DNA from 4 places in the Lysinibacillus sp. FSL K6-3209 genome. Region 1 is predicted to be linked to each of the others. Evidence: a T-box and tRNA genes for the amino acid it is inferred to sense, from the RefSeq annotation. Region 1 holds a T-box; the other regions hold tRNA genes.
What was found. A T-box is a leader RNA that pairs with one kind of tRNA and senses whether it is charged. The one in region 1 lies ahead of alaS (alanine--tRNA ligase), so its partner is inferred to be a tRNA-Ala.

Region 1 (6,830 bases):
TGGATACCACCACAAAGTTCGATTGAATAATCGCCAATGGAAACGACGCGCACGATATCACCGTATTTTTCGCCGAATAATGCCATTGCTCCCATTGCTCTCGCTTCATCAATCGCCTTTTCTTCAATCACGACTTCAATATCTTCCCACACTTTTTCATTTACAATACGTTCAATTTGTTGTAACTCTTCTTTAGTTACTTGACCGAAGTGAGAGAAGTCAAAGCGTAATCGATCAGGGCCAACATAAGAACCCGCTTGGTTAACATGGTCACCTAATACGTCTTTTAACGCACGTTGCATAATGTGCGTTGCTGTATGGTTTTTAATGATGAGATTACGTTCACTGCGATTAACTACCGCTTTTACTGCATCTTCAACATGCATTTCACCTGATTCAACAAGAACTGTGTGTAATGGTTGTCCGTTTGGAGCTTTTTGAACATCCTTAACGATTGCTGTAAAGCCGTCATTGGAAATTACACCGCTATCAGCAATTTGTCCACCCATTTCAGCGTAGAACGGTGTTTTTGCTAAGACTACTAATGCTTCTTGACCTTCTGAAGCGACCTTCGTCACTTGTCCATTGACAATCATTGCTGCAACTTCTGTTTCTACTGATAATGTATCATAGCCAACGAATTCACTTGCAACGGTTAAGTTTGCTAGCACTTCATTTTGTACTTGCATTGAATCTACATCTTGACGAGCTGCACGCGCACGTTCACGTTGTTCATTCATTGCCACTTCGAATCCTTCATGATCCACTTTCATGCCTACTTCTTCCGCATATTCTTCTGTTAACTCAATTGGGAAGCCGTATGTGTCGTAAAGACGGAATGCATCTGCTCCAGGAATATAATCATGACCCGCTGCTTTTTGTGCTTCTACAACCTCGTTAAAGATAGTAAGACCGCCATCTAATGTTTCATGGAAACGAATTTCCTCGTTTTTAATCACACGTTGGATAAATTCGCATTTCTCCGTAACTTCTGGGTAGAAATCCACCATAATTTCTCCAACTGTTGGTACTAATTCAAACATAAATGGTTTTTCGATACCAATTTGTTTAGCGTAACGTACTGCACGACGTAGTAAACGACGCAATACATAACCACGACCTTCATTTGAAGGCAGTGCGCCATCACCGATAGCAAATGCCACAGTACGAATATGGTCAGCAATAACTTTGAATGGTGTATTAATATCTTCTTCTGAACCGAAGATTTCACTTAACGCTACTTCACCAGGACGCTTGTATTTTCGATTGGCAAATTGTTCGATTTTTTCAATGATTGGCATAAATAAATCCGTATCAAAGTTAGTTGGAACATTTTGTACAACAGATACAATACGTTCTAGTCCCATCCCCGTATCAATATTTTGCTTTGGTAATGGTGTATAAGTACCATCTGGATTGTGGTTAAATTGAGAGAACACTAAGTTCCAAACTTCTAAATAGCGTTCGTTTTCTCCACCAGGATACATTTCTGGATCATTTTCATCTGCCCCATATTCTTCTCCACGATCGTAGAAAATTTCAGAGTTTGGACCAGATGGGCCTTCTCCAATATCCCAGAAGTTCCCTTCTAATCGAATTAAACGTTCTTCTGGAATGCCAATTTCGTTATGCCATACGTCATATGCTTCTTGGTCTTCTGGATGTATTGTAATGGATAAAAGTTCAGGATCAAAGCCCATCCACTTTTTATCTGTTAAAAACTCCCACGCGTAATGAATCGCCTCTTTTTTGAAGTAGTCACCGATAGAAAAGTTACCTAACATTTCAAAGAATGTATGGTGACGTGCTGTCTTCCCTACATTTTCAATATCGTTTGTACGAATCGATTTTTGTGCATTCGTAATACGCGGATTATCTGGAATAATACGACCATCAAAATAAGGTTTTAATGTTGCTACACCTGAGTTAATCCAAAGTAATGAAGGGTCATTAATTGGCACAAGAGGTGCTGATGGTTCATGGTGATGTCCTTTTTCTTTAAAGAATTCTAAATACATACGGCGAATTTCTACTGCTTTCATGTGAAAAGTTCCTCCTCTAATAGTGTAAAATTACGATATGAAGCCGCTTATACGCATAAAAAAGCCCTCATCCCAAAAAAGGGACGAGGACTTTGTATATTGTCTCGCGGTACCACCCTAGTTGTAAGTATTGTGTATACTTACCTCTTTAGCACTTGTAACGTAAGTGAACGGCAGGGATTAGCTGCACTCTGGAGTAGCTTTCGGTACTTGTTAACGTGAGGATTTTTTCAGCCTAGAAATCCCTTTCTTCTACACGCACAAATACGTACTTGTTCCATCATCGTTTTTTCTATTTTCTAACGCACATTATAAAAAAATTATGGTCTTCTGTCAATCATTGCATTTCTATATTGAAAAGCAATGATTACAATCCGCTAAAAAATGGCTAATATACCTAATAATCAAAGTCAAACATGCCTATTCGCACTTAATCTTTATTTTTCAAGAAATTTTCTACTCTTTGTATAAATGGCTCCCGATTATACGATTGGTACAGTAAGCTCGATAAACGTACTGGGTCTCCAAAGAAATATCGCTCATATAGCGTTTGTCTCGTGCCAAAGCTACTCATCGTTAAATCCCAAGCTAAACGGAATTTTTTGACACGTTCCTCTCCACCATCTCGAAAGGACTGTAAATAATGCTCCAAATCCCCATCATCTGCGCCAAATGCTTTTTCACTCGGAATAGACATTAAGCCACTTGCACCTAATAATTGAATGATTTCTGTAAAGGTTGGATAGACCTTAGGAAAAATTTGAATGGCTACTTGTAATGTTGGATGATGAGGTCTTATATAACCAAAGTCATCTCTTTTAGCTTCTATTTCGGATTTGAGCAATAAAGCTTTCATCGTTTCTAATGTTACAATGATTTCCACTACTTTTTGCTGTACATGTTGATATTCGCCAATATTGATTGTATTAACAATTGATTGGACAACACCTAAAACAAATTCCGTTTTAGCAATTTGTCGGGACAATACTTGATGTAACGTATACGCTTGGAAGCCGCTCACATTCATGAAGTTATTGGCAACCTCATTATTTTCATAATAAAAAACGCGCTCCCACGGTACAACGACATCATCAAAGACAACAATCGCATCCATTTCCTCAAAGCGCGCGCTTAAAGGATGATCAAACGTTGATTCCCCTCCGACAAATGACTGTCTACATAAAAATTTCAATCCTTTCGTATCACTTGGTATGGAAAAACCAAACCCTTTTTCCTTATCGAAGCCATTTGTTGATAAAACAAGCAGTTCGTCTGTAATGCCACCTTGTGTGGCAAGTAATCTTGCTCCTTTAATCACCAGTCCTTGACTCGTTTTCCCTACAATTTTAGCGGCAATGATGACCTCTTCATCTTCGTAATGATATCTTTGACGGTTTACTTGCGGCTCAATAAACGTATGTGTCATCGTCAAATCATTCTCACGTGCATACTCATAGAAATTTAGTAAATGATCTGGAAAACAATTTGGCTTATCTTTTAAAAATTCAGCGGCAGACGCTAATGCCATTAAAGTAGTGTTCATATAATCAGGACTTCTTCCCATTAAGCCATGATTAGATAAAGCCCACTCACGCGCAGCTTGACGTCTTGTTACTAAATCTTCAACCTTTGTCACTTGTAGAAAAGACATACCTACCCGCTCATTACTCTTTGGTGATACATAGGTCAAGCTATCATGTAACGCCTCATCATGCTGCAAATCAAAAAGCTTTGCTTGACTTTGCATTACGCCTTTAAATGCTGGATGTTCTGAAACCTTTCCCGTAACGACTTCGCCATCTATTGAGATATACGTTTGCAATGCATCAATGCGCTTAATATACTGCTGGCCTGTTATTGCTGGCATACATTCACCCCTAAAAAAGTTACCTATGTTTTCATTCCATGTAGTATATGAACTTTTACGTTTTTTCGTTCCATAACTACTTATCTGTACTATATCAAATGCTATTTTATAGATAACTGTACTAGTTTAATAATACACAGAAAAATTGACGATAAAGCTTGAATTATCAGTGATTTTAGATAAAAACGGTTTCAAAAAGCGCTTTTCAAACAAGTTCATTTTTGTGTCACATTCATCAAAATACCTCATTTCATTAGTACAACTTTCTAGATTTCTTTTGACTAACTGGAGTAAGATATAGTCATCAAGAAAAGAAAAACATCATTTGTCCAAAAGGAGAAAATAAAAATGAATACACAAATTATTTCCTATGTAGCTCAAATGGAAGCAGCTTTAATGAACCAAATGGAAGACCATAATGAAGAAAATTTATTGTTCTCTATTGCTTCCGGTATGATTGCAAAAGAACAAGATCAATATGAAAATGTTTGCCAAGCATATGAAGTGGTAAAACATCACTTAATCGGCTTACATTAATCTCACCATTTAAATAAAATCTACTACAAAACAAACCCGCATCTTTCCTGAAGATGCGGGTTTGTTTTATACATATGGCTTTTCGTCTGAAAGCTGTTAGTCAGTTCATTTTTTTATTGAGCAAAAGGTGACACCATTTTTTTGAACTGCGCTAAGCTCGTTTGTTGATCGCTGTAGAGACGTTTAATTTGGTAGATATCATCATGTGGATTGTTGTAGCCGGGCTTTGTTGAAAAAGCCATTGTAAACCCAGCTTCTTTCACTGCATAAATTATATTGGCATTATATTGACCAAATGGATAAGCAAATGCTGTTGCATTCGGTATGAATGTTAAACTGCGCTTTAAATCTTCTACGACCTCATGGTAAGGTATCAACAACATTTTCCCTTTATTGCCAATCATATCGTGTAAATTGTATGTGTGTGATTCATACGTGAAGACATCTTTCATATAATCCATATCCTGTTTTGACAGTGCTTGTAAATCATTATAATTAAACAGCTGTTCTGCTGGTGAATACTCATTGCGATACGTAATTAAAAATTGTGTTGCTTGAAATCCATAATTTTTTAATATTGGATAGGCATATTCTCTTGTAGATAATAAGCCATCATCAAATGTCAAAACGATAGAATAAGCAGGCAATGTAATTTCATTGCGCATAAAGCGCAATAAATCTGCCGTACTAACCGTTTCATATTTTTTATCTTTCAAATACTTCATTTCATTAGCAAATTGGGTATCTGTCATCGTTGTACTTACATTTTTAAAGCGTCCTAATTCATTCTCCTTTAAGAAATGATGGTACATCATAACAGGAACGCCACGATCTAATGCTACCTTAGAACTGTGAATATAACCTTCACGGCCACCTATCGTCGTAACATACCAATTTTGTTCTTTTCGTAAAATTGGGTAACGTCGATTTACATCCAATTTTGCAAAGGGTTGTAATTTGTTCGCAGTTCGATCATAAATTTCATTATTCCCTGATACTGGGATGAAATATTGATTTTTTACTGCATTATCATTCCCACTATTTTTAAAAGATGGCTTATTGACAAATTTTATTTTTGATTTTTCCACATAAAGGAATGTATTGCCCCATCGTACTTGAACATACATTTCATCTATAACATTGGCAATTTCCAACTGTTGCCCTTTTAACAGTGTCGCAATCGACATAGGTTGTTCTCGACGAAGGTCATAGAGAACAGCATTTTCCAACGCTTCAAGATAACCATTTGGTTTACTTGGCGGGGTTGTTGGTGGTGTTGGTGGTGTCGGCGTAGGTTTTTCAACCGGCTTTGTTGATGGATTAGTGTTGTCCTGACCCTTTTCTTCATTAACAAAATTACTATGTACAAAACCAAGTCGTCCGTTCACAGCAATTCCGTACCAACTGCCCATTTTACTATATATAGGAAAACGAACACCTTCCGATATTGTTGCAAACTGCACTAATTTGTTCCCTGTATTATCATAAACAGGCGTTGCCTTCGTTGCTACAATGTAATCTTTTACTTTCACAATAGAAGGTACAGTATTTTGATATGTCTTGGATGGAACAACAGTTGTGTATCGTTTATCAACATAACCGTAGTTACCTCCCCAACGAATTTGCCACCAGTTAGGTCCATAATCTTTTGTCACTTCAAAAGTTTGTCCTGCTGATAATGTTCCTACCTGTTCAAGTGAGACTGAACGATTATCAAAGACAGTTGCTTCCTCATTCACTTGAATAACTAAATTACTGGCATGTACCTTGTGCACGAATGGTAATAGCAGCATGAATAGGAGCATATATACAATGCGTTTCAATTTCTTCACCTCATAAAACTAATTTTTCTTATGATTCATCCATAAAATCATATGGAGATATGCCATCCATTCCAATCATTGGGTGGATGGATGGTAAGGTTTCGACCGTTAGCTGTAGAACAGTCGTAGCATCCTCTTGTTGAGTGTTCTCTTCTATTTGTTGCGCTAGCGTCTCCTCCACTAGTATAACCTCATTAGACGCTTCCATTGGGTTCAGTCGTGCGCGCAGAGACGTGAAGCGTTGCAAATCGTCTGTTCGTTGTAAACCGCTAGCTAGCACATCTGGCTCACCACATAAAATTAAGAAATTTTTCGCACGTGTAATACCAGTATATAATAAATTACGACGTAGCATTTTCGAGTAGCCACGCACGACAGGCATAATCACCGTTTGAAATTCTGAGCCTTGTGATTTATGAATGGAGCAACAATAGGCCAATGTTAGTTGATTAAGATCACTACGCTGATATGTTACTTCAATCCCATCAAAAGACACGACAAGTAAATCCTGCTTCTCCACCGTTTCCTTTGCTTTGATAATGCTAATGACTTCACCCATAT
Region 2 (6,830 bases), 1.8 Mb from region 1:
TTTAATCGCGTAGTATCTTGACGTGAATACATAGCGTCTTGAAGGCAGACCCAGGGAACTGAAACATCTAAGTACCTGGAGGAAGAGAAAGAAAAATCGATTCCCTGAGTAGCGGCGAGCGAAACGGGAAGAGCCCAAACCAAGAGGCTTGCCTCTTGGGGTTGTAGGACACTCTATACGGAGTTACAAAGGAATGAGTTAGATGAAGCGACTTGGAAAGGTCCGCCAGAGCAGGTAAAAGCCCTGTAGTCGAAAGTTCATTCCCTCCAGAGTGGATCCTGAGTACGGCGGAACACGTGAAATTCCGTCGGAATCCGGGAGGACCATCTCCCAAGGCTAAATACTACCTAGTGACCGATAGTGAACCAGTACCGTGAGGGAAAGGTGAAAAGCACCCCGGGAGGGGAGTGAAAGAGATCCTGAAACCGTGTGCCTACAAGTAGTTAGAGCCCGTTAATGGGTGATAGCGTGCCTTTTGTAGAATGAACCGGCGAGTTACGATTACGTGCGAGGTTAAGCTTTAGAAGGCGGAGCCGCAGCGAAAGCGAGTCTGAATAGGGCGAATTAGTACGTGGTCGTAGACCCGAAACCAGGTGATCTACCCATGTCCAGGGTGAAGGTGAGGTAACACTTACTGGAGGCCCGAACCCACGCACGTTGAAAAGTGCGGGGATGAGGTGTGGGTAGCGGAGAAATTCCAATCGAACTTGGAGATAGCTGGTTCTCTCCGAAATAGCTTTAGGGCTAGCCTCGTGATGAGAATACTGGAGGTAGAGCACTGTTTGGACTAGGGGGCCATCCCGGTTTACCGAATTCAGACAAACTCCGAATGCCAGATATTTATACACGGGAGTCAGACTGCGAGTGATAAGATCCGTAGTCAAAAGGGAAACAGCCCAGACCACCAGCTAAGGTCCCAAAGTAATCGTTAAGTGGAAAAGGATGTGGCGTTGCACAGACAACCAGGATGTTGGCTTAGAAGCAGCCATCATTTAAAGAGTGCGTAATAGCTCACTGGTCGAGTGACGCTGCGCCGAAAATGTATCGGGGCTAAACGATTCACCGAAGCTGTGGATTGACATCTACGATGTCAGTGGTAGGAGAGCGTTCTAAGTGCGTTGAAGTCAGACCGGAAGGACTGGTGGAGCGCTTAGAAGTGAGAATGCCGGTATGAGTAGCGAAAGACGGGTGAGAATCCCGTCCACCGTATGACTAAGGTTTCCTGAGGAAGGCTCGTCCGCTCAGGGTTAGTCGGGACCTAAGCCGAGGCCGATAGGCGTAGGCGATGGACAACAGGTTGATATTCCTGTACCACCTCCTCACCGTTTGAGAAATGGGGGGACGCAGTAGGATAGGGTAAGCGCGCCGTTGGTTGTGCGCGTCCAAGCAGTAAGGCGTGTGTGTAGGCAAATCCGCACACTGTAACGTTGAGCTGTGATGGCGAGTCCGTATGGACGAAGTTCCTGATTTCACACTGCCAAGAAAAGCCTCTATCGAGGTGAGAGGTGCCCGTACCGCAAACCGACACAGGTAGTCGAGGAGAGAATCCTAAGGTGTGCGAGAGAACTCTCGTTAAGGAACTCGGCAAAATGACCCCGTAACTTCGGGAGAAGGGGTGCTCTTGAGCGTGCAAGCGCATGAGAGCCGCAGTGAATAGGCCCAGGCGACTGTTTAGCAAAAACACAGGTCTCTGCAAAACCGTAAGGTGACGTATAGGGGCTGACGCCTGCCCGGTGCTGGAAGGTTAAGAGGAGTGGTTAGCGCAAGCGAAGCTGCGAATTGAAGCCCCAGTAAACGGCGGCCGTAACTATAACGGTCCTAAGGTAGCGAAATTCCTTGTCGGGTAAGTTCCGACCCGCACGAAAGGCGTAACGATCTGGGCACTGTCTCAACGAGAGACTCGGTGAAATTATAGTACCTGTGAAGATGCAGGTTACCCGCGACAGGACGGAAAGACCCCGTGGAGCTTTACTGTAGCCTGATATTGAATTTTGGTACAACTTGTACAGGATAGGTAGGAGCCAGAGATCTCGGAGCGCCAGCTTCGAAGGAGGCGTCGGTGGGATACTACCCTGGTTGTATTGAAATTCTAACCCATGCCCCTTAGCGGGGCAGGAGACAGTGTCAGGCGGACAGTTTGACTGGGGCGGTCGCCTCCTAAAAGGTAACGGAGGCGCCCAAAGGTTCCCTCAGAATGGTTGGAAATCATTCGTAGAGTGTAAAGGCACAAGGGAGCTTGACTGCGAGACCTACAAGTCGAGCAGGGTCGAAAGACGGGCTTAGTGATCCGGTGGTTCCGCATGGAAGGGCCATCGCTCAACGGATAAAAGCTACCCCGGGGATAACAGGCTTATCTCCCCCAAGAGTCCACATCGACGGGGAGGTTTGGCACCTCGATGTCGGCTCATCGCATCCTGGGGCTGTAGTCGGTCCCAAGGGTTGGGCTGTTCGCCCATTAAAGCGGTACGCGAGCTGGGTTCAGAACGTCGTGAGACAGTTCGGTCCCTATCCGTCGTGGGCGTAGGAAATTTGAGAGGAGCTGTCCTTAGTACGAGAGGACCGGGATGGACACACCGCTGGTGTACCAGTTGTCTTGCCAAAGGCATCGCTGGGTAGCTATGTGTGGACGGGATAAGTGCTGAAAGCATCTAAGCATGAAGCCCCCCTCAAGATGAGATTTCCCATTACGCAAGTAAGTAAGATCCCTCAAAGACGATGAGGTAGATAGGTTCGAGGTGGAAGTGTGGTGACACATGGAGCTGACGAATACTAATCGATCGAGGACTTAACCAAAAAAGTTTGAAACATTCAATGAACGTTTATCCAGTTTTGAGAGAACGAGTTCTTTCAACTGAATAAGTGAAGTGATGATGGCAAAGAGGTCACACCCGTTCCCATATCGAACACGGAAGTTAAGCTCTTTAGCGCCGATGGTAGTTGGGGGCTTCCCCCTGTGAGAGTAGGACGTCGCTTCGCTTATTTTTTATGTGGAGGATTAGCTCAGCTGGGAGAGCATCTGCCTTACAAGCAGAGGGTCGGCGGTTCGAGCCCGTCATCCTCCACCATTTATTTATTATGAAATTACTATTATCGCGGGGTGGAGCAGTGGTAGCTCGTCGGGCTCATAACCCGAAGGTCACAGGTTCAAATCCTGTCTCCGCAACCAAATAAAATTAAGGTCCCGTGGTGTAGCGGTTAACATGCCTGCCTGTCACGCAGGAGATCGCCGGTTCGATCCCGGTCGGGACCGTCCTTATTTGCCGGTGTAGCTCAGTTGGTAGAGCAACTGACTTGTAATCAGTAGGTCGTGGGTTCGACTCCTATCGCCGGCACCATCCCTTGGAGGGGTAGCGAAGTGGCTAAACGCGGCGGACTGTAAATCCGCTCCTTAGGGTTCGGCGGTTCGAATCCGTCCCCCTCCACCAGCTCTTTATTCAATAGGGGCATAGTTCAACGGTAGAATAGAGGTCTCCAAAACCTTTGGTGTGGGTTCGATTCCTACTGCCCCTGCCAAATTTTTTAGGTTAGACTACTGTTATATTACATATGGCGGTTGTGGCGAAGTGGTTAACGCATCGGATTGTGGTTCCGACATTCGTGGGTTCGATTCCCATCAGTCGCCCCATAATAAAATATTGGGGTATAGCCAAGCGGTAAGGCAACGGATTTTGATTCCGTCATGCCTAGGTTCGAATCCTAGTACCCCAGCCATTTATTTCTTAATATGAGCCATTAGCTCAGTTGGTAGAGCATCTGACTTTTAATCAGAGGGTCGAAGGTTCGAGTCCTTCATGGCTCATCATATTTGCGGGTGTGGCGGAATTGGCAGACGCACTAGACTTAGGATCTAGCGCCGCAAGGCGTGGGGGTTCGACTCCCTTCACCCGCATCATCTATATTTCAAATTTATAATTGCCAGAATAAATAATCTTATGCACATGCGGAAGTAGTTCAGTGGTAGAACACCACCTTGCCAAGGTGGGGGTCGCGAGTTCGAACCTCGTCTTCCGCTCCAAATGTGCCGGGGTGGCGGAACTGGCAGACGCACAGGACTTAAAATCCTGCGGTAGGTGACTACCGTGCCGGTTCGATTCCGGCCCTCGGCACCATTTTTAATATTTAGCGCCCGTAGCTCAATTGGATAGAGCGTCTGACTACGGATCAGAAGGTTGTGGGTTCGACTCCTGCCGGGCGCGCCAATAAATGAACGGAATGTAGCTCAGCTTGGTAGAGCACTTGGTTTGGGACCAAGGGGTCGTAGGTTCGAATCCTGTCATTCCGACCATCTTTTTAAAAAATGGGGCCTTAGCTCAGCTGGGAGAGCGCCTGCCTTGCACGCAGGAGGTCAGCGGTTCGATCCCGCTAGGCTCCACCATAATTGTTTCATTCCGGAGGTATACCCAAGTCTGGCTGAAGGGATCGGTCTTGAAAACCGACAGGCGGGTAACACCGCGCGGGGGTTCGAATCCCTCTACCTCCTCCATTTTCCGGGTCAGTAGCTCAGTTGGTAGAGCATTAGATTGAAGCTCTAAGTGTCGGCGGTTCGATTCCGTCCTGACCCATCCTTTTTGCGGGTGTAGTTTAATGGTAAAACCTCAGCCTTCCAAGCTGATGTCGTGAGTTCGATTCTCATCACCCGCTCCAAGAGGGGCCTATAGCTCAGCTGGTTAGAGCGCACGCCTGATAAGCGTGAGGTCGATGGTTCGAGTCCATTTAGGCCCATTATAAAGATATTCCGAAGTAGCTCAGTTGGTAGTAGCACCTGACTGTTAATCAGGTTGTCGCAGGTTCGAGTCCTGCCTTCGGAGCCACGGCCCCTTGGTCAAGCGGTTAAGACACCGCCCTTTCACGGCGGTAACACGGGTTCGAATCCCGTAGGGGTCATCAAGCATGTAGCATATTGTTGCTACATGCTTTTTTGTGTTTTTAAGTATTTAATTATTATCACTAAGGCATTCAGTATTGCGTAAATCATCTAATTTTTAATTTTTCGTTTAAATTTGAACAAAGTATTTCATATATAAAAGATGTATGTTTTCTTACGGATTTTTTCGTGGTGAATTGTATGCTGTTCATCTAATATGGGGATAGATGGAGGAAAACGACATGAATTTACAAGAGATACAACGTTTTTTAGCACTTTATCAATTGGAACAAAATGAGTCGGAACAATGGCTTACAAATAGATTACAGCAAGTTGTCACAGAGGGCGCATATACTCCTACAACGGAAGAGCTTACTTTTGGAGCGAGAGTAGCATGGCGTAATAGTAATAAATGTATTGGGAGATTATTTTGGCAATCACTTCATGTTGAGGATGCACGTGAGGTTTTAGATGAGCATGCTATTTTTGAGAAATTACTTCACCATATTCGATATGCAACAAATGGTGGTAAGATTCGTCCGACTATAACGGTATTTGCCTCTGATAGAGTAAAAATATGGAATCATCAGCTTATACGTTATGCAGGTTATGAAACAGAAGCAGGGATTATTGGTGATTCCCATTCGGTGCCATTTACAAAAGTGTGCGAGTCACTTGGTTGGCAAGGAGCAAGAACAGCATTTGATGTGCTACCACTCGTGATCCAAGTAGATGGCCGTAAACCGCAATGGTTTCCAATCCCAAGTGAAGATGTATTAGAGGTTGCGATTCGTCATCCTGAGCAGTCAGGGGTAGGAGAACTAGGAATGAAGTGGTATGCGGTGCCAATTATATCGAGCATGCGCTTTCAAATGGCGGGTATTGACTTTCAGGCAGCCCCCTTTAATGGCTGGTATATGGGGACAGAAATTGGAGCACGGAATTTAGCTGATCATGACCGTTATGATATGTTACCGAAGATAGCAGAAATTTTTAATCTTGATACAACAAAGCAAGCATCTCTTTGGCGTGATCGTGCGCTAGTAGAATTAAATATTGCTGTCCTTCATTCCTTTAAAGAAGATGGCGTAAGTATCGTTGATCATCATACCGCAGCACAGCAATTTAAGCTATTTGAAGAAGCAGAGCACAAGGCAGGGCGCGATTTAACAGGCAACTGGACTTGGTTGATTCCACCATTATCGCCTGCAACGACACATATTTTCCATAAGCCGTATGTAAATGTCTATCATACACCTAATTATTTTTACCAAAAACCCCCATACTAATGATAAAGAGGCAGCTCATTGTAGAAAATGAACTGCCTCTTATTAATTGATATATTCATTTTTAGAAGCTCTAAATGAACAGAAGAAGAGTAGAGCTGTAACGGCAACAAATAGCCACCCAGCGATATTCCAGCCGCCAAATAAATCATGTAAATAGCCAAATAAAATTGGACCGACTGCGGCTAATAAATAACCTAAGGATTGTGCAAAGCCAGATAAATCTGCCGCCTCAAAAGCCGTACGTGTACGTAATGTAAAGAACATCATGGCAAGTGCAAATGAAGCCCCACCTGCTAAGCCAAGCAATATCATCCACAACACAGCAAGACTAGTCCATTCCATCACAACGCCTGTAAAACCAATGATATAAAATGCTGTAAACATTAAAACGAGTGGTCGCTGGGATGTCATTTTGCTAGCGATTATAGGCACAACTAATGCCATGGGCACTTGTGAGATTTGCATGATGGAAAACATCCAACCCGCACGATCCGCGGCTACGCCTTGTGCAATATAAATTTCAGGAATCCAAGCTGCGGTAGTATAAAATAATAACGATTGTAGTCCCATTGCCCCGGTAACTGCCCAAGTAACTGGTGATTTCCACAACGGTATACGCGCTTTTGTAGAGATTACAGTTGATTCGGGCTTATTAAATTTTAATTGGGGTAGCCAAA
Region 3 (6,830 bases), 460 kb from region 1:
GGAGAACGGGTGATTTTAAATCTTATTCAGCGCATGTCTGCTATCGCCACGGCAGCCAATAGAGCAGTTCAGGAAACTGCAGGAACTACTGCAAAAATTTGCGATACACGTAAAACGATTCCAGGCTTAAGAATGCTTGATAAATATGCTGTACGTATAGGTGGTGCTTATAATCATCGAAGTGGTTTATACGATGCGATTATGCTCAAGGATAATCATATTGCTTTTGCTGGTAGTATTACAGAAGCTGTACAAACCGCTCGTAAAAAAATTGGGCATACGGTAAAAATCGAGGTAGAGATTGAAACGAAAACTCAATTAGATGAAGCCATTGCAGCAGGTGTAGACATTATTATGTTCGATAATTGTACGCCTGAAGAAATAGCAGCTTGGATTCAATCCGTTCCATCACATATTGCTACTGAAGCTTCTGGTGGTATTACATTAGAAAATTTACATGCTTATGCAAAGTCAGGTATTCAATGGATTTCACTAGGTTCACTAACTCATTCAGTAAAAGCCTTTGATATAAGTGCACTTGTACAAATGAAAGGAGAGCATACACTTGTCCATCACTAGTCTACTACAACAAACTTCATTACTTCCTGAGCATTACCGCACATTATCAACGACCGAAATGGAGTCTCGAATTTTAGCTATTAAAAAGAAACTAGGTAAGAAGCTTTTTATTCCTGGACATCACTATCAAAAAGATGAAGTGATTCAATTTGCTGATGCCACAGGAGATTCCTTACAGCTTGCTCAAATTTCTGCTGCTAATACAGAAGCAGAACATATCGTTTTTTGTGGAGTACATTTTATGGCCGAGACAGCTGATATGCTCACTACTGAAAGACAGCATGTTTATTTACCTGATATGCGTGCAGGTTGTTCCATGGCAGATATGGCGGATATTTATCAAACAGAGCAAGCTTGGCCTATTTTACAACAACTTTTTGGCAATACAATATTGCCGTTAACATATGTAAATTCGACTGCAGCCATTAAAGCATTTACTGGTCGTCACGGTGGAGCTTGCGTAACCTCCTCCAATGCCAAAGAAATGGTAAAATGGGCTTTTTCACAAAAGCAGCGTATTTTATTTTTACCAGATCAGCATTTGGGTAGAAACACTGCATTTGACTTAGGTGTTCCACTAGAAAGTATGGCGGTTTGGAATCCTCATACAAATACACTTGAAACAGACCAATCACCAGAAAAAATCAAAGTCATATTGTGGAAAGGACACTGTTCGGTGCATGAAGGTTTTACAGTACAACATACTGCTAAGGTTCGTCAAACATATCCAAATATGCGCATTATTGTTCATCCTGAATGTAGCCGTGAAGTGGTAGCTGCTGCAGATGATGCAGGCTCTACAAAATATATTCTCGATACGATTAATAACGCCCCAAGCGGCTCGGCGTGGGCAATCGGAACAGAAATGAATCTAGTAAACCGCATTATTCAACAACATCCTGATAAACATATAATCTCTTTAAACGAAAACTTCTGCCCTTGTCTTACAATGAATCGAATCGACCTTCCACATTTACTTTGGTCACTTGAAAGTATTGACCAAGGCAAGCCACATAATCGCATTCAAGTGGATGCGTCAACGGCTGAAGAAGCTCGTAGCTCTCTTGAAAGAATGCTATCACGTAGTTAAGCAAAAAATCGTCTACCGATTTAATGGTAGACGATTTTTAAAATGATCTAGACAAAAAAAACACAGTCGCTATGATTGCTCATAGCGACTGTGTTTTAGTATGACCCCTACGGGATTCGAACCCGTGTTACCGCCGTGAAAGGGCGGTGTCTTAACCGCTTGACCAAGGGGCCAATGGCGGAGAAGGAGGGATTTGAACCCTCGCGCCGGTTACCCGACCTACACCCTTAGCAGGGGCGCCTCTTCAGCCTCTTGAGTACTTCCCCATAAATAAAAAAATGGCTCCGAAGGCAGGACTCGAACCTGCGACAACCTGATTAACAGTCAGGTGCTACTACCAACTGAGCTACTTCGGAATAATGGTGGGCCTAAATGGACTCGAACCATCGACCTCACGCTTATCAGGCGTGCGCTCTAACCAGCTGAGCTATAGGCCCATTGGAGCGGGTGATGAGAATCGAACTCACGACATCAGCTTGGAAGGCTGAGGTTTTACCATTAAACTACACCCGCGTATATGGTGGGTCAGGACGGAATCGAACCGCCGACACTTAGAGCTTCAATCTAATGCTCTACCAACTGAGCTACTGACCCATATACTTTGACTGAACCTATTTTAAAATGGCGGTCCCGACCGGGATCGAACCGGCGATCTCCTGCGTGACAGGCAGGCATGTTAACCGCTACACCACGGGACCATTTGGTTGCGGGGGCTGGATTTGAACCAACGACCTTCGGGTTATGAGCCCGACGAGCTACCACTGCTCCACCCCGCGATAATATGTTTATTCACTTCGAGTTTTTTGTACACCATTTACTAAAATTAAAACTGGAGGAGGTAGAGGGATTCGAACCCCCGCGCGGTGTTACCCGCCTGTCGGTTTTCAAGACCGATCCCTTCAGCCAGACTTGGGTATACCTCCGTACTATTATATAAATGGTGGACCTTGCAGGACTCGAACCTGCGACCGGACGGTTATGAGCCGTCTGCTCTAACCAACTGAGCTAAAGGTCCTTTAAGATGGCGGCAGAGGGGATCGAACCCCCGACCTTACGGGTATGAACCGTACGCTCTAGCCAGCTGAGCTACGCCGCCAGGATCTTTATACTGGTTATAAATTATGGTGGAGCCTAGCGGGATCGAACCGCTGACCTCCTGCGTGCAAGGCAGGCGCTCTCCCAGCTGAGCTAAGGCCCCATAAGTTACAATTTTTTGAAAATGGTCGGGAAGACAGGATTCGAACCTGCGACCCCTTGGTCCCAAACCAAGTGCTCTACCAAGCTGAGCTACTTCCCGTTCATTTATTGGCGCGCCCGGCAGGAGTCGAACCCACAACCTTCTGATCCGTAGTCAGACGCTCTATCCAATTGAGCTACGGGCGCTTGATAAAATGGTGCCGAGGGCCGGAATCGAACCGGCACGGTAGTCACCTACCGCAGGATTTTAAGTCCTGTGCGTCTGCCAGTTCCGCCACCCCGGCACATTGGAGCGGAAGACGAGGTTCGAACTCGCGACCCCCACCTTGGCAAGGTGGTGTTCTACCACTGAACTACTTCCGCATGTGCATAAGATTATTTATCCTGGCAATTATCAAATTCAAATAAAATGGTGCGGGTGAAGGGAGTCGAACCCCCACGCCTTGCGGCGCTAGATCCTAAGTCTAGTGCGTCTGCCAATTCCGCCACACCCGCATCTTATTGTTGGCAATTAAAAATGGTGAGCCATGAAGGACTCGAACCTTCGACCCTCTGATTAAAAGTCAGATGCTCTACCAACTGAGCTAATGGCTCAAAAAATGGTGCCGGCTATAGGAATCGAACCCACGACCTACTGATTACAAGTCAGTTGCTCTACCTGCTGAGCTAAACCGGCATATGGTGGAGGATGACGGGCTCGAACCGCCGACCCTCTGCTTGTAAGGCAGATGCTCTCCCAGCTGAGCTAATCCTCCTGGGTATTATGCCTAGCGACGTCCTACTCTCACAGGGGGAAGCCCCCAACTACCATCGGCGCTAAAGAGCTTAACTTCCGTGTTCGGTATGGGAACGGGTGTGACCTCTTTGCCATCATCACTAGACTATTTACGGCTTTCAATATACATCGTATTTCTTTGTCAGCTTCATTCGTTCAGTCAGTCACGTACAGATGTACGCTCCTTCCTTCTCTCAATTGCTTCCGCGAACTACTCGTATCTTGAAACCCTTTTATGAAAGGTTGTTCTTTCAAAACTGGATAAACGGTTCATTGAATGTTTCAAACTTTTTGGTTAAGTCCTCGATCGATTAGTATTCGTCAGCTCCATGTGTCACCACACTTCCACCTCGAACCTATCTACCTCATCGTCTTTGAGGGATCTTACTTACTTGCGTAATGGGAAATCTCATCTTGAGGGGGGCTTCATGCTTAGATGCTTTCAGCACTTATCCCGTCCACACATAGCTACCCAGCGATGCCTTTGGCAAGACAACTGGTACACCAGCGGTGTGTCCATCCCGGTCCTCTCGTACTAAGGACAGCTCCTCTCAAATTTCCTACGCCCACGACGGATAGGGACCGAACTGTCTCACGACGTTCTGAACCCAGCTCGCGTACCGCTTTAATGGGCGAACAGCCCAACCCTTGGGACCGACTACAGCCCCAGGATGCGATGAGCCGACATCGAGGTGCCAAACCTCCCCGTCGATGTGGACTCTTGGGGGAGATAAGCCTGTTATCCCCGGGGTAGCTTTTATCCGTTGAGCGATGGCCCTTCCATGCGGAACCACCGGATCACTAAGCCCGTCTTTCGACCCTGCTCGACTTGTAGGTCTCGCAGTCAAGCTCCCTTGTGCCTTTACACTCTACGAATGATTTCCAACCATTCTGAGGGAACCTTTGGGCGCCTCCGTTACCTTTTAGGAGGCGACCGCCCCAGTCAAACTGTCCGCCTGACACTGTCTCCTGCCCCGCTAAGGGGCATGGGTTAGAATTTCAATACAACCAGGGTAGTATCCCACCGACGCCTCCTTCGAAGCTGGCGCTCCGAGATCTCTGGCTCCTACCTATCCTGTACAAGTTGTACCAAAATTCAATATCAGGCTACAGTAAAGCTCCACGGGGTCTTTCCGTCCTGTCGCGGGTAACCTGCATCTTCACAGGTACTATAATTTCACCGAGTCTCTCGTTGAGACAGTGCCCAGATCGTTACGCCTTTCGTGCGGGTCGGAACTTACCCGACAAGGAATTTCGCTACCTTAGGACCGTTATAGTTACGGCCGCCGTTTACTGGGGCTTCAATTCGCAGCTTCGCTTGCGCTAACCACTCCTCTTAACCTTCCAGCACCGGGCAGGCGTCAGCCCCTATACGTCACCTTACGGTTTTGCAGAGACCTGTGTTTTTGCTAAACAGTCGCCTGGGCCTATTCACTGCGGCTCTCATGCGCTTGCACGCTCAAGAGCACCCCTTCTCCCGAAGTTACGGGGTCATTTTGCCGAGTTCCTTAACGAGAGTTCTCTCGCACACCTTAGGATTCTCTCCTCGACTACCTGTGTCGGTTTGCGGTACGGGCACCTCTCACCTCGATAGAGGCTTTTCTTGGCAGTGTGAAATCAGGAACTTCGTCCATACGGACTCGCCATCACAGCTCAACGTTACAGTGTGCGGATTTGCCTACACACACGCCTTACTGCTTGGACGCGCACAACCAACGGCGCGCTTACCCTATCCTACTGCGTCCCCCCATTTCTCAAACGGTGAGGAGGTGGTACAGGAATATCAACCTGTTGTCCATCGCCTACGCCTATCGGCCTCGGCTTAGGTCCCGACTAACCCTGAGCGGACGAGCCTTCCTCAGGAAACCTTAGTCATACGGTGGACGGGATTCTCACCCGTCTTTCGCTACTCATACCGGCATTCTCACTTCTAAGCGCTCCACCAGTCCTTCCGGTCTGACTTCAACGCACTTAGAACGCTCTCCTACCACTGACATCGTAGATGTCAATCCACAGCTTCGGTGAATCGTTTAGCCCCGATACATTTTCGGCGCAGCGTCACTCGACCAGTGAGCTATTACGCACTCTTTAAATGATGGCTGCTTCTAAGCCAACATCCTGGTTGTCTGTGCAACGCCACATCCTTTTCCACTTAACGATTACTTTGGGACCTTAGCTGGTGGTCTGGGCTGTTTCCCTTTTGACTACGGATCTTATCACTCGCAGTCTGACTCCCGTGTATAAATATCTGGCATTCGGAGTTTGTCTGAATTCGGTAAACCGGGATGGCCCCCTAGTCCAAACAGTGCTCTACCTCCAGTATTCTCATCACGAGGCTAGCCCTAAAGCTATTTCGGAGAGAACCAGCTATCTCCAAGTTCGATTGGAATTTCTCCGCTACCCACACCTCATCCCCGCACTTTTCAACGTGCGTGGGTTCGGGCCTCCAGTAAGTGTTACCTCACCTTCACCCTGGACATGGGTAGATCACCTGGTTTCGGGTCTACGACCACGTACTAATTCGCCCTATTCAGACTCGCTTTCGCTGCGGCTCCGCCTTCTAAAGCTTAACCTCGCACGTAATCGTAACTCGCCGGTTCATTCTACAAAAGGCACGCTATCACCCATTAACGGGCTCTAACTACTTGTAGGCACACGGTTTCAGGATCTCTTTCACTCCCCTCCCGGGGTGCTTTTCACCTTTCCCTCACGGTACTGGTTCACTATCGGTCACTAGGTAGTATTTAGCCTTGGGAGATGGTCCTCCCGGATTCCGACGGAATTTCACGTGTTCCGCCGTACTCAGGATCCACTCTGGAGGGAATAAACTTTCGACTACAGGGCTTTTACCTGCTCTGGCGGACCTTTCCAAGTCGCTTCATCTAACTCATTCCTTTGTAACTCCGTATAGAGTGTCCTACAACCCCAAGAGGCAAGCCTCTTGGTTTGGGCTCTTCCCGTTTCGCTCGCCGCTACTCAGGGAATCGATTTTTCTTTCTCTTCCTCCAGGTACTTAGATGTTTCAGTTCCCTGGGTCTGCCTTCAAGACGCTATGTATTCACGTCAAGATACTACGCGATTAAACGTAGTGGGTTCCCCCATTCGGAAATCTCCGGATCAAAGCTCACTTACAGCTCCCCGAAGCATATCGGTGTTAGTGCCGTCCTTCTTCGGCTCCTAGTGCCAAGG
Region 4 (6,830 bases), 450 kb from region 1:
ACTCATTTTAACAGAGGATTTCGTAACAATCTGTACTTGAAAATGCTGTCCAAGTAGTCGTGCTGCTTGAAGTGATGCAATGCCACTACCAATAATTAGTATGTCTGTCTTTACATCCATAGGTCTACCTTCTTTACAGTTGTCTTGACACATATCTTTACATAAAATAAAAAGGAAAACAAGACTTGATGACTGGAAAGGGAGAATTAGATGATTTACATGGATTATGCAGCAACATCCCCAATGTCGAATAAAGCACTTGAGGCTTATTGTGAAGTAGCAAAACGTTATTATGGAAATAGTGCGAGTTTACATGATTTAGGAGGACAAGCAAATTACTTTGTAGAACAGGCGAGAGCTATTGTAGCAAGAACGCTTGGCGTTAAAAGTGATGGGATTATTTTTACTGGAAGCGGAACAGAAGGGAATTTACTCTCGATTTTATCACTGGCTTTAGCTTCAAAAAAAGGCAAGCATATAATTTCATCGCAAGCTGAGCATACGTCTGTCCATGCAGCATTAAATACACTTGAGAAAATGGGTTATTCCGTTACAAAATTACCTTTACAACTGGATGGGTGTATTCAAGTCAATCAGGTACGAGAGGCTATAAGAGAGGATACAGCATTAATAACAATTCAACATGTAAATTCTGAAATAGGCTCTATCCAACCAGTGGAAGAAATTGCTTTAATAGCAAACAGTCAAAATATATTTTTTCATGTAGATTGTGTACAGTCCTTTTGTAAGCTTCCAACTACTTCTTTTTGTGCAAATGTAGATGCAATTACCATTTCCGCCCATAAAATAGGAGGGCCCAAAGGATGTGGAGCTATATTTATAAATCCTCAAATTCGAGTGCCATCTTTAACACCTGGCGTGACACATGAACGTGGTTTACGTGGGGGAACATTAGATACACCTGCCATTGTATCGTTTGCGACAGCCATTGAAAACTATCATTTTGAGCGTCAACATTATGAATTGTTGCGCAAATATTTACAAAGCAATTTACCATCAGCTTGTCGATTAATTGAGTGTGTGGAGCAACTACCTAATATATGTGGTTTGATGATGGACAAAGTGGAAGGTCAATACGTGTTACTAAAATTAAACGAAGCCGGGATTTGTATTTCAACTGGTAGTGCTTGTGATATACACAGTGAATCTGGCACAAAAGCAATTATATCAATGGGTTATACAGTGGAGGAAGCACGACAGTTTTTTAGAATATCATTTGGACCAACAACAACATTTGAAGAAATTGATCAATTAACCTTTGTGTTGTCTAATATTGTAAAATTCTAAAATAAAGTAGGATATACGTTAGAACTGTATTGAACAAAGCCTTTAATTTTAACTTATAATTATTACTTCCTGTGGAAATTAAAGGCTTCTCGGTTCTGATAAATTGCTTCTTGACGTTACTAGTATAAGCATGAGCTTTAAGTGATAACTCAAAAGCGGTAACATCTAAAACTTAATGTTGAAAAGAAGTAATAACTACCTTTACGATAGGGATGTAAACTAGCACGACCATTAAAGAAACAGTAGTAGTGTTTGTTAAAAAATATACGTCCTTTTGTCGACAATCTAACTATTTTATTTATTTGTGTAAATAAAATGTTTTCTTTTGGAAAAACAATTGCTATAATGGTTAGTAGAGCGATAAATTCTCTCACATAGCAAAAATATCTTCAAAAAGTAATAATTTCTTTTTTTTATAAAAAAGTGTTGCATTCTCTAGATAAACGTTATACAATAATTCTTGTCTTGAAGGACAGGTAAATAACTTCAAAACGAAATACATAAAAGTTTCGAGATAAAAGCTATTCGCAAAAGTGGTTGAGAGAAGGAAGAAGCGTACTCTAGTATGTAACTGACCGAACACATGAAGCTAATGCAGTAATACTTTGGATTGAAAGTCGAAACATAGTCTAGTGATGATGGCAAAGAGGTCACACCCGTTCCCATACCGAACACGGAAGTTAAGCTCTTTAGCGCCGATGGTAGTTGGGGGCTTCCCCCTGTGAGAGTAGGACGTCGCTAGGCATAATACCCAGGAGGATTAGCTCAGCTGGGAGAGCATCTGCCTTACAAGCAGAGGGTCGGCGGTTCGAGCCCGTCATCCTCCACCATATGCCGGTTTAGCTCAGCAGGTAGAGCAACTGACTTGTAATCAGTAGGTCGTGGGTTCGATTCCTATAGCCGGCACCATTTTTTGAGCCATTAGCTCAGTTGGTAGAGCATCTGACTTTTAATCAGAGGGTCGAAGGTTCGAGTCCTTCATGGCTCACCATTTTTAATTGCCAACAATAAGATGCGGGTGTGGCGGAATTGGCAGACGCACTAGACTTAGGATCTAGCGCCGCAAGGCGTGGGGGTTCGACTCCCTTCACCCGCACCATTTTATTTGAATTTGATAATTGCCAGGATAAATAATCTTATGCACATGCGGAAGTAGTTCAGTGGTAGAACACCACCTTGCCAAGGTGGGGGTCGCGAGTTCGAACCTCGTCTTCCGCTCCAATGTGCCGGGGTGGCGGAACTGGCAGACGCACAGGACTTAAAATCCTGCGGTAGGTGACTACCGTGCCGGTTCGATTCCGGCCCTCGGCACCATTTTATCAAGCGCCCGTAGCTCAATTGGATAGAGCGTCTGACTACGGATCAGAAGGTTGTGGGTTCGACTCCTGCCGGGCGCGCCAATAAATGAACGGGAAGTAGCTCAGCTTGGTAGAGCACTTGGTTTGGGACCAAGGGGTCGCAGGTTCGAATCCTGTCTTCCCGACCATTTTCAAAAACTTGTAACTTATGGGGCCTTAGCTCAGCTGGGAGAGCGCCTGCCTTGCACGCAGGAGGTCAGCGGTTCGATCCCGCTAGGCTCCACCATAATTTATAACCAGTATAAAGATCCTGGCGGCGTAGCTCAGCTGGCTAGAGCGTACGGTTCATACCCGTAAGGTCGGGGGTTCGATCCCCTCTGCCGCCATCTTAAAGGACCTTTAGCTCAGTTGGTTAGAGCAGACGGCTCATAACCGTCCGGTCGCAGGTTCGAGTCCTGCAAGGTCCACCATTTATATAATAGTACGGAGGTATACCCAAGTCTGGCTGAAGGGATCGGTCTTGAAAACCGACAGGCGGGTAACACCGCGCGGGGGTTCGAATCCCTCTACCTCCTCCAGTTTTAATTTTAGTAAATGGTGTACAAAAAACTCGAAGTGAATAAACATATTATCGCGGGGTGGAGCAGTGGTAGCTCGTCGGGCTCATAACCCGAAGGTCGTTGGTTCAAATCCAGCCCCCGCAACCAAATGGTCCCGTGGTGTAGCGGTTAACATGCCTGCCTGTCACGCAGGAGATCGCCGGTTCGATCCCGGTCGGGACCGCCATTTTAAAATAGGTTCAGTCAAAGTATATGGGTCAGTAGCTCAGTTGGTAGAGCATTAGATTGAAGCTCTAAGTGTCGGCGGTTCGATTCCGTCCTGACCCACCATATACGCGGGTGTAGTTTAATGGTAAAACCTCAGCCTTCCAAGCTGATGTCGTGGGTTCGATTCCCATCACCCGCTCCAATGGGCCTATAGCTCAGCTGGTTAGAGCGCACGCCTGATAAGCGTGAGGTCGATGGTTCGAGTCCATTTAGGCCCACCATTATTCCGAAGTAGCTCAGTTGGTAGTAGCACCTGACTGTTAATCAGGTTGTCGCAGGTTCGAGTCCTGCCTTCGGAGCCATTTTTTTATTTATGGGGAAGTACTCAAGAGGCTGAAGAGGCGCCCCTGCTAAGGGTGTAGGTCGGGTAACCGGCGCGAGGGTTCAAATCCCTCCTTCTCCGCCATTGGCCCCTTGGTCAAGTGGTTAAGACACCGCCCTTTCACGGCGGTAACACGGGTTCGAATCCCGTAGGGGTCATACTAAAACGCAGTAAATGTGATTTCACATTTACTGCGTTTTTTTTGCTAGATTAAAAATTTGAGAGAGCATCGTTTCCGACTGTCTATTTATAAATCCAATGATGATTCTCTTTACTAGTATTATTAGGTAATATAGGTATAAGCAATAATAGAGGGGGATCATACGAATGAGCGAAAACTTAAGATGGGTGTATAATCGACAATATCATTTACAAGAGAATTTAGAACAAGGTAAAGATATACTACAAAAATTTACAGTAGAACAGGTTAATTGTGTGGAAAGATTCCATCATACATATGAAAATTTTGAAAAAACACCTATACATGATTTAGATGCTTTAGCACTGCATCTTGGGGTTAGTAAGATTTTTGTTAAAGATGAGTCCTATCGCTTTGGCTTAAATGCGTTTAAGGTGTTAGGTGGTATTTATGCGATTGGCAAATATATTGCGAAATTGCTAGATCAAAATATTGATGAATTGTCTTTTGAACAATTAAAACTACCTGAAGTGAAAGAAAAATTAGGCGACTGTACCTTTATTTCAACGACAGATGGCAATCATGGGCGCGGGGTTGCTTGGGCAGCAAGGGAACTTGGCTGTAAGGCGCGAATTTATATGCCTGCTGGTAGTGCGGAAGAGCGCTTGCAAAATATTAAAAATGAAGGCGCATATGCAGAAATCACTTCAATGAATTATGATGAAACGGTAAGGTATACCTCACAGCTTGCAAAGGATAATGGCTGGATAGTGATACAGGATACAATGTGGGAAGGTTACGAAGAGATTCCATTATGGATTATGCAAGGCTATACAACATTGGCAAAAGAGATTGTTGACCATTTGCAAGAAGCACCGACCCATGTATTTTTACAGGCAGGTGTAGGTTCATTTGCAGGAGCTATAGTCGCTTTTTTACAACAATATTATGGTCAGCAACTAACATTTGTTTTAATTGAACCAGATGCAGCTAATTGCTTTTATGAGAGTTTTAACCGAGGAACAGGACAGTTTGTTACTGTCGGTGGAGAAATGCAAACCATTATGGCTGGCTTAGCATGTGGGGAGCCTAACCCTATCGCTTGGGATATTTTAAAAGCATATACAAAGGTAAGTATTAGTTGTAGTGAGAAGGTAGCTGCAACGGGTATGCGCGTCTTGGGAAATCCACTTGGCGCGGATAATCGTATTGTTGCAGGAGAATCAGGAGCAGCGCCATTTGGATGTTTTTATGAATTAATGACAAATGAGGATTACTATGATTTAAAGGTAGCTTTACAGCTCAATCCAAAGTCAAAGATATTGTTTGTTAGTACAGAGGGAGACACAGACGTAGAAAACTACAGAAATATAGTGTGGCATGGGAAGTATGCTAAATAGGAAAGGTGAGCATCTTGGAATTTTCTGAGATGTTCTTTTTTATGTTATGGTTTTGATAATTCAGCGATTATGTATTTTATATTGTTTTAACCCTTGACCTTAACGCTGCGGAAAGGTTTACAGTATAAATATGGAGGTGAAAGCAATGGAGTATACCATTTTACAGCTTGCTAAATTGTCAGGGGTAAGTACGAGAACGTTGCGGTATTATGATGAAATTGATTTACTAAAGCCGGCAAGAACAAATGAAGCAGGGTATCGCTTTTATGGGCAACAAGAAGTCGATATTCTTCAGCAAATTTTGTTTTATAAAGCGTTAGATATGAAGCTTGAAACCATTTACAACATTATTCATGCACCTGAATTTCAACATATATCAGCATTAAAAACACATCGTGATGCTTTATTACAACGAAAAAAACAGCTAGATCAATTATTAAAAACAGTGGAACAAACCATTCAATCGATTGAGGAGGAACAACCAATGACGAACGAAGAGAAATTTGAAGGCTTTAAAGAAATGCTGATTGAGGAAAATGAAAAACAATACGGTAAAGAAATTCGTGCAAACTATGGCGATGAAAAGGTCGATGCATCGAATGCGAAGTTTAAGAATTTATCAGAGGAACAATATAAGGCAATGCAGCAACTCGAACAGCAACTATTTGAACGATTAAAAGAGGCAATGGCTATAGGCGACGTGAAAAATGATGTCGCCATGGAAGTGGCAGAACTGCATAAGCGTTGGCTGAGCTTTTCGTGGTCGCAATATACAAAGGAAGCACATGCTGGTTTAGCACAAATGTATATAGCAGATGAACGTTTTACTGCATATTACGATCAACATGTGTCAGAAGGTGCTACTCAATTTCTCCATGATGTAATTAGAGAATACACACAAAACTAATGGAATCCTTCTCATACAGATGTTTTAGAAATAGATATTTAGGAAAAAATGAAAGTATGAGGAGGAGATTTTTTTGAATCAACAAATGATCGAAAAGTTTAAAAACCAATTACAGCAGGAATTACAAGAACTAGAGAAGCAGCTAGAAGAATCAGAGCGACCGCAGGCAACAGAGCTCTCAAATTATGATAACCATCCAGCTGATAATGCAAGTGATTTAACAGACCAACTTACAGAGATGGCCATTGATGAACATCGCAGTGACCATGCTGAAGAAATCGAGCATGCGCTGCAAGCAATAGAAGATGGCACATATGGTAAGTGCGCTGTATGTGGCGAAGAAATTCCGTTAGGCCGTTTAGAGGCTATGCCACATGCATTGACATGTGTAGAGCATGCTGAGCAAAGAGACGATTTACTGCGACCAGTAGAAGAAGATGTGTTATCCTCTTTACCAAAATCAGATGATTTCGAAGAGCTTGAGGAATTTGGTTCGTCTGATACACCATCAGATAAAATGTAAAAAATAAGAGCATTTCTTCCCTTAAACAGTATAATAACTGTATGAGGTGATTGACATGGAAATAATTGATTTACATTGTGATGTTTTATTAAAGTTAACGACATTA

Region 2: it has a tRNA-Ala gene. The T-box ahead of alaS (alanine--tRNA ligase) is inferred to sense a tRNA for this amino acid. The anticodon was not compared.
Region 3: it has a tRNA-Ala gene. The T-box ahead of alaS (alanine--tRNA ligase) is inferred to sense a tRNA for this amino acid. The anticodon was not compared.
Region 4: it has a tRNA-Ala gene. The T-box ahead of alaS (alanine--tRNA ligase) is inferred to sense a tRNA for this amino acid. The anticodon was not compared.

The regions. Positions count from the first base shown of each region.
Region 1 is NZ_CP150264.1:3,066,164-3,072,993, forward strand. It holds gene alaS (alanine--tRNA ligase) at 1-2,042, opposite strand, end outside; T-box leader at 2,119-2,335, opposite strand; gene hpaB (4-hydroxyphenylacetate 3-monooxygenase, oxygenase component) at 2,473-3,909, opposite strand; gene MHH88_RS14985 (hypothetical protein) at 4,258-4,446, shown strand; gene MHH88_RS14990 (polysaccharide deacetylase family protein) at 4,560-6,269, opposite strand; gene MHH88_RS14995 (ATP-dependent RecD-like DNA helicase) at 6,298-6,830, opposite strand, start outside.
Region 2 is NZ_CP150264.1:273,868-280,697, forward strand. It holds rRNA gene MHH88_RS01395 (23S ribosomal RNA) at 1-2,793, shown strand, start outside; rRNA gene rrf (5S ribosomal RNA) at 2,861-2,976, shown strand; tRNA gene MHH88_RS01405 (tRNA-Val) at 2,990-3,065, shown strand; tRNA gene MHH88_RS01410 (tRNA-Met) at 3,092-3,166, shown strand; tRNA gene MHH88_RS01415 (tRNA-Asp) at 3,178-3,250, shown strand; tRNA gene MHH88_RS01420 (tRNA-Thr) at 3,260-3,335, shown strand; tRNA gene MHH88_RS01425 (tRNA-Tyr) at 3,342-3,425, shown strand; tRNA gene MHH88_RS01430 (tRNA-Trp) at 3,440-3,513, shown strand; tRNA gene MHH88_RS01435 (tRNA-His) at 3,550-3,625, shown strand; tRNA gene MHH88_RS01440 (tRNA-Gln) at 3,637-3,711, shown strand; tRNA gene MHH88_RS01445 (tRNA-Lys) at 3,727-3,799, shown strand; tRNA gene MHH88_RS01450 (tRNA-Leu) at 3,808-3,889, shown strand; tRNA gene MHH88_RS01455 (tRNA-Gly) at 3,941-4,015, shown strand; tRNA gene MHH88_RS01460 (tRNA-Leu) at 4,021-4,109, shown strand; tRNA gene MHH88_RS01465 (tRNA-Arg) at 4,123-4,199, shown strand; tRNA gene MHH88_RS01470 (tRNA-Pro) at 4,209-4,285, shown strand; tRNA gene MHH88_RS01475 (tRNA-Ala) at 4,300-4,375, shown strand; tRNA gene MHH88_RS01480 (tRNA-Ser) at 4,391-4,483, shown strand; tRNA gene MHH88_RS01485 (tRNA-Phe) at 4,490-4,562, shown strand; tRNA gene MHH88_RS01490 (tRNA-Gly) at 4,571-4,644, shown strand; tRNA gene MHH88_RS01495 (tRNA-Ile) at 4,649-4,722, shown strand; tRNA gene MHH88_RS01500 (tRNA-Asn) at 4,735-4,811, shown strand; tRNA gene MHH88_RS01505 (tRNA-Glu) at 4,813-4,884, shown strand; gene MHH88_RS01510 (nitric oxide synthase oxygenase) at 5,107-6,153, shown strand; gene MHH88_RS01515 (MFS transporter) at 6,196-6,830, opposite strand, start outside.
Region 3 is NZ_CP150264.1:3,524,630-3,531,459, forward strand. It holds gene nadC (carboxylating nicotinate-nucleotide diphosphorylase) at 1-579, shown strand, start outside; gene nadA (quinolinate synthase NadA) at 566-1,669, shown strand; tRNA gene MHH88_RS17220 (tRNA-Glu) at 1,771-1,842, opposite strand; tRNA gene MHH88_RS17225 (tRNA-Ser) at 1,845-1,935, opposite strand; tRNA gene MHH88_RS17230 (tRNA-Asn) at 1,949-2,025, opposite strand; tRNA gene MHH88_RS17235 (tRNA-Ile) at 2,030-2,106, opposite strand; tRNA gene MHH88_RS17240 (tRNA-Gly) at 2,109-2,182, opposite strand; tRNA gene MHH88_RS17245 (tRNA-Phe) at 2,188-2,263, opposite strand; tRNA gene MHH88_RS17250 (tRNA-Asp) at 2,292-2,367, opposite strand; tRNA gene MHH88_RS17255 (tRNA-Met) at 2,371-2,445, opposite strand; tRNA gene MHH88_RS17260 (tRNA-Ser) at 2,500-2,592, opposite strand; tRNA gene MHH88_RS17265 (tRNA-Ile) at 2,608-2,684, opposite strand; tRNA gene MHH88_RS17270 (tRNA-Met) at 2,692-2,765, opposite strand; tRNA gene MHH88_RS17275 (tRNA-Ala) at 2,792-2,867, opposite strand; tRNA gene MHH88_RS17280 (tRNA-Pro) at 2,890-2,966, opposite strand; tRNA gene MHH88_RS17285 (tRNA-Arg) at 2,976-3,052, opposite strand; tRNA gene MHH88_RS17290 (tRNA-Leu) at 3,062-3,150, opposite strand; tRNA gene MHH88_RS17295 (tRNA-Gly) at 3,155-3,229, opposite strand; tRNA gene MHH88_RS17300 (tRNA-Leu) at 3,277-3,361, opposite strand; tRNA gene MHH88_RS17305 (tRNA-Lys) at 3,385-3,460, opposite strand; tRNA gene MHH88_RS17310 (tRNA-Thr) at 3,467-3,542, opposite strand; tRNA gene MHH88_RS17315 (tRNA-Val) at 3,546-3,621, opposite strand; rRNA gene rrf (5S ribosomal RNA) at 3,632-3,747, opposite strand; rRNA gene MHH88_RS17325 (23S ribosomal RNA) at 3,933-6,830, opposite strand, start outside.
Region 4 is NZ_CP150264.1:3,516,095-3,522,924, reverse strand. It holds gene nadB (L-aspartate oxidase) at 1-120, opposite strand, end outside; gene MHH88_RS17200 (cysteine desulfurase family protein) at 220-1,308, shown strand; rRNA gene rrf (5S ribosomal RNA) at 1,937-2,052, shown strand; tRNA gene MHH88_RS17190 (tRNA-Val) at 2,063-2,138, shown strand; tRNA gene MHH88_RS17185 (tRNA-Thr) at 2,142-2,217, shown strand; tRNA gene MHH88_RS17180 (tRNA-Lys) at 2,224-2,299, shown strand; tRNA gene MHH88_RS17175 (tRNA-Leu) at 2,323-2,407, shown strand; tRNA gene MHH88_RS17170 (tRNA-Gly) at 2,455-2,529, shown strand; tRNA gene MHH88_RS17165 (tRNA-Leu) at 2,534-2,622, shown strand; tRNA gene MHH88_RS17160 (tRNA-Arg) at 2,632-2,708, shown strand; tRNA gene MHH88_RS17155 (tRNA-Pro) at 2,718-2,794, shown strand; tRNA gene MHH88_RS17150 (tRNA-Ala) at 2,817-2,892, shown strand; tRNA gene MHH88_RS17145 (tRNA-Met) at 2,919-2,992, shown strand; tRNA gene MHH88_RS17140 (tRNA-Ile) at 3,000-3,076, shown strand; tRNA gene MHH88_RS17135 (tRNA-Ser) at 3,092-3,184, shown strand; tRNA gene MHH88_RS17130 (tRNA-Met) at 3,239-3,313, shown strand; tRNA gene MHH88_RS17125 (tRNA-Asp) at 3,317-3,392, shown strand; tRNA gene MHH88_RS17120 (tRNA-Phe) at 3,421-3,496, shown strand; tRNA gene MHH88_RS17115 (tRNA-Gly) at 3,502-3,575, shown strand; tRNA gene MHH88_RS17110 (tRNA-Ile) at 3,578-3,654, shown strand; tRNA gene MHH88_RS17105 (tRNA-Asn) at 3,659-3,735, shown strand; tRNA gene MHH88_RS17100 (tRNA-Ser) at 3,749-3,839, shown strand; tRNA gene MHH88_RS17095 (tRNA-Glu) at 3,842-3,913, shown strand; gene dpaL (diaminopropionate ammonia-lyase) at 4,083-5,294, shown strand; gene MHH88_RS17085 (MerR family transcriptional regulator) at 5,440-6,201, shown strand; gene MHH88_RS17080 (TraR/DksA C4-type zinc finger protein) at 6,275-6,724, shown strand; gene MHH88_RS17075 (dipeptidase) at 6,780-6,830, shown strand, end outside.